Regions from separate parts of the Psychrobacillus sp. FSL W7-1457 genome, predicted to be linked through region 2. Evidence: predicted binding sites of a transcription regulator. Region 2 holds the regulator's gene; the other holds the start of a gene.

Region 1 (3,422 bases), 1.6 Mb from region 2:
GAAATCCTTGTTGGGTTCGAACCAACGGGACACTACTGGATGAACCTAGCGGCCCATTTAACAGCGCATGGCATCCGCTATGTGCTTGTGAATCCTAGTCACGTGAAGAAATCCAAAGAATTGGATGACAATCTACAGACAAAGAACGATGTGAAGGATGCGATGGTCATCGCCAAGCTAATCCGCGATGGGCGGTTCAGCTTCCCACGCATTTTAGAAGGCATCGAAGCGGAACTGCGCAATGGTGCATCCCATCGCGCCTCGCTTCAGAAAGAGCTTGGCATCATTACCAATCGAATCATTCGATGGACAGATCGGTTCTTCCCAGAATTCCAACATGTCTTTAAAGACATCGGGAAAACCGCCCTGGCAGTGCTGGAGAAAACACCATTACCAGAGGACCTTCGAGAAAAAGAAGTGGCGGAGCTACTCCCTTTCTACAAAGAGGTTGCTGGGTTAAAGTGTGTCTCTTCTCCCAAAATAGTTAAACTCAAGGAAGCCGCTGAAATCTCGATCGGGTTGACCGAAGGCCTGGAGATGGCTCGATTTGAGATTCATACCTTGGTTATGCAATATAGACTCGTTCAACAACAGTATGAATTACTGGCAGAACGGTTACAAGAAATCGCTCAGAATATGCCCGATTATCTCTTTTTGGTATCTATCGAGGGGGGCGGCCCCAATACAGCCGTCGAGCTGTTATCAGAGGTAGGGCCGTTCACTAACTTTCATAGTCCACGCCAAATTATCAAACTAGCGGGACTGACATTACGGGAGAACTCCTCGGGTGAACAAAAGGGACAAAAGAAGATTTCTAAACGAGGACGCAGAAAATTGCGTGCAGCCCTCTTCCGAGCCATCTTGCCTATGATTCGTTACAATCCTGCCTTTAAGGCACTGTATCATTATTATATTGAACGCCCAGTAAACCCTTTAAGAAAGAAAGAAGCCATGGTGGTCTTATGTGGCAAACTATTAAAAATCGCACATGGCCTCTGTACGAAGAAACAGATGTTTCAGTCAGAACGCATGATACAAGACCTGACTGTTCTTCAAACGGCAGCGTGAACCATTTCATTAGTTGTTTAACTTAGTTGGATGACATAGAGAGCTGGCACAACCGCGACATTCGACTTCAAGTCCCTGCTGGAGCATAGCCGGCCTCTGCCTTATGACTAGACCGAACGAAGGAATGTATGCGTGCGACGCAAAGAGATATGGGAGGGTACGTCATCATAAGTTCTGCAGAGAAACAGAGTGCATCCAAGAATAGTATATTTATGGAATTTTTAACCAAGATTTTTAGCGGAGCACAGCCTTCGTTTCCAATATTTTTAATAAGTGGTTTAATAAGGGTGCAAAAGATCAGTTAGACGAGTTAAAAAAATTTTTTTCACTTTAAAATACGTAATGAAACCATTGGTACGACTACATTTTAAGAGGGAGTCGCCGTCTGGCGCTCCAATCAATAAATGGAATTTACTTTGCATCATAAAATCAACCCTACTCTTTAACAAAGCCAACATAAAAGTACGTTGATCCTTCTATACACTTCAATTACCCCGATAAAAAATAACGTAAATCATAACTTTTATCACATTCCCTATTTGTTTTTCTGTTACTTTCAAATTATTTCACAGTATCTTCACATATAACCTTTGTATGTGTGATAAATATCACATCAACTTTGTTTTTTTAAATTTATGATGTACCTATAGAAAAAGAAGGAAAGTTTTGGAGGTGTAAGACAAATGTCCAAAAAACAAAATAAAGAACCAGAACTAAAAGGGACGCTCATTTCAGTTAGCGTTGTCGGTTTATTTATATTAGTCACTTGGTTTTTTGCATTCTATTTATTTATTGACAGATTTTAAACTAATGGAGGTTAAAGGTTATGCATATTCACAAGTATGAAAAATGGTGGATAACATTTGGAGTTAGTTCACTAGTTTTATTTTTAATAATAGTTGGTTTTAGCGCCTTCCACTATGGTTCACATCCACCAAGTGCAAAAGTATATATTGATCCTGAGCGAGTAGACGAGATTGCTCCATTCAATAACCCAGGAGTTCACAAAGTAGAAGGTAAAGAATGGGATTATGAGATAGTAGTAGTTGCATCCGCATTCTTTTATAACCCACAAGAATTTGAAGTTCCACTAGGTTCTACGGTTAAATTTATAGCAACAACGAAAGACGTTATACATGGCTTTCAGATAGTAGATACAAATATTAATATGATGCTTGAACCAGGTTACGTTTCAGAATATGTAACAACTGTAGATAAAGCTGGAGAGTATTTAGTTTTATGTAACGAATATTGCGGTGTAGGACACACGTCTATGACATCGAAGTTAAAGGTGGTTGAGTAACATGGCAACAATAACAGAAAAAGCCCAAAGCTTTGTGAAAGTTGACCGTCGTGATGGCAAGCTTGCAATGGCTCATATTCATGTAGCTTTTATTGCACTATTAATAGGAGGACTTTGCGGACTCTTACAAACCCTTGTACGTTCTGGGCAATTCACCCTTCCTTGGGGTATAGGTTACTATCAATTATTAACTGTTCATGGTGTTTTATTAGGACTTATTTTAACTACTTACTTTATATTTGGTTTTCAAATTGCTGCTGTTAGCCGTACTTCCGGCACATTAACAGATAAACAGAGAACACTAGGTTGGATTGGTTTTTGGACAATGACAACCGGCACTACTGCTGCTGCAGTAATGGTTTTATTAAACGAAGCATCTGTGTTGTATACTTTTTATGCACCACTTCAAGCGCATTGGATTTTCTATGTTGGGATGGCATTAGTTGTAGTAGGCTCATGGATTGGCGGAGCTGGCTTGATCATGAAATATATGGAATGGCGTAAAGCAAATCCAAAGCAACCTAGCCCATTATTAACTTTTATGGTTATTGTAAATTTAACTATGTGGATTATTTGTTCACTTGGTGTAGCAGTTGAGGTAGTATTCCAATTAATCCCCTGGTCTTTAGGCTGGGTAGATAAAATCGATGTTTTACTCTCTCGTACACTTTTCTGGTATTTCGGTCACCCATTAGTATACTTCTGGTTATTACCAGCGTATATGGTTTGGTATGTGATCATCCCGAAAATTATTGGAGGTAAAATTTATTCGGACGCACTAGCAAGATTATCCTTTATGCTTTTCTTAATCTTCTCTATCCCAGTTGGATTCCATCATCAATTGACAGAGCCAGGTATTGATTCATTTTGGAAGTACTTGCAAGTTGTTTTAACAATGATGGTAGTTATACCTTCCCTTCTGACTGCTTTCTCTATGTTTGCTTCATTTGAGATTCGTGGAAGACAGCTTGGAGGAAAAGGCGTATTTGGCTGGTTTAAAAAGCTACCTTGGAAGGATGCGCGATTCCTAGTACCATTTATCGGAATGGCT
Region 2 (3,422 bases):
CTTCATAATTGTTTTCAGCAAGGTGGATTTACCGACGCCATTCGGTCCAACTAATGCAATCCGGTCCTGCTTGTACACAGAAAATGAGATGTTAGAGGAGACGGTTTTATTGGAGTAGCCAACTGCCACGTCCTCTAAGCGCAAAACGTCGTTACCACTAGGCCGGTCGATGGTAAAACCGAAGTTAGCAGATTTTTCATCGCCATCAGGTGCATCCATCCAGTCTGTCTTCTCGATTACCTTTCTTCGAGACTGCGCCATCTTGGTTGTGGAGGCACGAGCCAGGTTACGACTAACAAAATCCTCTAGCTTTGCCTTTTCCTCTTGTTGCTTCTCATACTTCTTTTTATCCAGCTCATAATTTTTTGCCTTTTGCGTTAAATAGGCACTGTAGTTACCAACGTATCTCGTAACATTATGGCGAGAAACCTCGTACACTAGATTTACTACCTGATCTAGGAAGTACCGGTCATGGGATACGATTAAAATGGCTCCACTATAGTTTTTCAAATAGTTTTCTAAGAAGCTGAGTGTTTGGATATCCAAATGGTTTGTAGGCTCATCGAGTATGAGTAAATCGGGCTTACTTAATAGCATTTTAGCTAAAGCTAGGCGCGTTTTTTGTCCGCCAGATAAGGCTTGTACAGGCTTGTCATAGTCGTCCGGGAAAAACTGCATCCCATGTAAGATAGAGCGGATGTCAGATTCAAAGCGATAGCCACCAGCCTCGTTAAATGCAAGCTGTAACTCGTCATATGTAGCAGCTACTTTAGCGTAGGCTTCTGAATCCTCATAGACAGCAGGGTCAGCCATTTGGGCTTCTAATGAACGTAATTCTTTTTCGGAGTCTATTAAATGACTGAAGATGGATTTCATTTCCTCCCAAATGGTCAGCTTGGATTCTAAACCGGCATGCTGTTCTAAGTAGCCTAGTCTAATATTTTTTGGCAGGATAATGTCACCGGAATCATAGGACATTTCTCCAGCAATTATTTTAAGTAAGGTAGATTTCCCAGCACCGTTACGACCGACTAGTGCAACTCGGTCACGGTCTTGAACCTCTAGCTTTACGTTTGTTAATATATCTTCCCCGTTAAAGGATTTAGTTACTTGGTTTACTTGTAAAACGATCACGATTATTTGCACCTCAATTCTATCCTAAGTGTAATAGATAGGACTTGTCGTTGCAACGTTCTCCCTTTACAATGAAAGAAAGGTAACGTGAAAAAATGAATTTGCCTTATACATTAGGAGGATACTTATGAAACGTGATGTACCTCGCATTCCTCAAGCGACGATGAAACGACTTCCTTTATATTATAGATTTTTGCAAAGCTTTCACAATGCAGAGCATAAACGTATTTCATCCCAACAGCTAAGTGAAGCGATGAAAATCGACTCGGCAACCATCCGGAGAGACTTTTCTCATTTTGGTGCATTAGGTAAAAAAGGCTATGGCTACGATGTACCCCATCTACTAGAGTTTTTCAGAAAAACATTAGATCAAGACGAAGCCGCGAAGGTTGCATTGATAGGTGTTGGTAGCTTAGGGACAGCATTTGTAAAATATAATTTCCAAAAAAATCATAATACTAGAATAGTAGTCGCATTTGATACGAAGGCACCACTCGAAGGAACCATTATTAGCGATATCCCAGTTTTTCATTCCAGTGTGATGCTAGAAAAACTGAAGGAATACGGAATTGAATTAGTCATTTTCACTCTTCCAAGCCGTTCTGCCCAAGAGGTGGCCAACCTCCTAGTTGGATCAGATGTAAAAGGGATTTTAAATTTCACCCCTGTTCCAATCAGCACACCGGATGAGATTCGCGTACATACGATTGACCTTTCCGTAGAACTTCAAACACTAATCTATATGATTCGAAACGATATATAAGAAAAGCGAAACCGCCTATGTCTGCCCCGACAGGCAAATGGGGAAATGCGAGGAGGCAGTTCCTCAGCCACCGAAGTATTTTCCCACAAAAATATCTAAGAAATAAGCCTTCGACTATAATTTAGTCGAAGGCTTATTCGTATATTCTCTAGCAAGAAGGGAATAAATGACAAGGTCGATATAGCGTCCCATTTCAAATTCATGTTCCCTTAGAACACCATCTCTGTGAAAGCCTAGCTTACTTACTAGGTGAAGGGATGCATCGTTTTCTGACGTAATTTGAGCTTCAATTTTGTTTGCGTTTAACTCTAAAAAGGCAAAGTGAATAATAGCCTTTAATGTCTCCGTCATAATTCCCTTTCCCCATGATTCAGGGGAGAGGTCATATCCTATTTCTATCCGGTTATGTTCAACCTCATAGTTTAAGTAACCACACGTACCAATCACTTTTTTGTTTACTTTCTTTTCTATTACCCAACGCAAACCAGTTTGCTCCAAAAATATTTTCTCGTACCAACTAATCTCGCCTTTTGCATCTTCAATAGAAGTAAACGGATCGAGTGGCATGTGCTGTACAACATTTTCATTGGCATACAATTCTAGAATGTCGTCGGAGTCTTGCTCGGTTGCCTTTCGGAGAATAAGTCTTTCCGTTTCTATTGTAGGAAATTTGGTAAATGAAAAAGTCATAATGATTCCTCCTTATTGCAACATTTCTGCTAATCTTTCAAAGAAGTTAATAATTTCTTCATTATATAGTTGTGCAATTACTACGAATCCATTTAAAAGCATATGGGCAATAATAGAAGTAATGATTCGTTTTGTCTTATAATAAATGAATGCGAATATAAAACCAGACACAGCATATATTAGTATGTGCGTAAACTCAAAATGGATGACTGCAAAGGACAGTGAGCTTATAAGTGCTGCTACAAAGAAGTTTGTTTTAGGTAATAATGTTCCGAAAATGATACGACGGAAGATGAGCTCTTCTAAGATTGGGGCAAAGAATACGATAGAGAAAAAAACAAAGGGCACCGAACTAGCTAGTTCCATGAAGTCTTGTGTATTTTCAGAACCGGGCTCGATTCCAAAAAACTTGATCTCAATATTAGCAGCAAGGGCCTGGCCGTACAAAACCATTATGAATCCCAATACTCCCCAGGCAACTGATTTAAGTGTGCTCGAAGCTTGTCCCTTTAAAGGTCGGATAAAGCTCTTGTCTTTTCGTATGATAAGTAAAGTGATGATTGTTGCAGTTCCCATTCCGATGAAAGTCCACCAGCCGTTAGCCAGTAACATAGGATTTTCCAGGTTATAGTATTTAAAAGCCATAAATAGCAGAGAAGCAAAGATGATTCCGGAGAGCTGCATGACACAGTAGGTGATTAATATGTATAAGGCTGTTTGTTGTTTTTTCATCTAAATATCCTTTCCGTCTTCTATAAAGTTTCCATTGCAATAGCATGCGGGTAATTATTATATGTACTAGCCTTATTGTAATGGAAAACTAAAATAAAATCGC

Evidence for each region. Region 2 encodes Rex, which represses fermentation and respiration genes when NADH is low (regulators of the CRP and FNR family bind a similar motif). Its sites were predicted from a motif close to TTGTGAAATATTTCACAA; they were not measured.
Region 1: the regulator Rex is predicted to act here: its motif matches at 1,665-1,682, upstream of NSQ95_RS08405 (cytochrome c oxidase subunit 2A).

Annotation. Positions count from the first base shown of each region.
Region 1 is NZ_CP151993.1:1,757,544-1,760,965, reverse strand. It holds gene NSQ95_RS08410 (IS110 family transposase) at 1-1,068, shown strand, start outside; gene NSQ95_RS08405 (cytochrome c oxidase subunit 2A) at 1,752-1,874, shown strand; gene NSQ95_RS08400 (cytochrome B5) at 1,895-2,371, shown strand; gene NSQ95_RS08395 (b(o/a)3-type cytochrome-c oxidase subunit 1) at 2,373-3,422, shown strand, end outside.
Region 2 is NZ_CP151993.1:3,390,930-3,394,351, reverse strand. It holds gene NSQ95_RS16585 (ABC-F family ATP-binding cassette domain-containing protein) at 1-1,134, opposite strand, end outside; gene NSQ95_RS16580 (redox-sensing transcriptional repressor Rex) at 1,262-1,897, shown strand; gene NSQ95_RS16575 (GNAT family protein) at 2,012-2,587, opposite strand; gene NSQ95_RS16570 (type II CAAX endopeptidase family protein) at 2,600-3,319, opposite strand.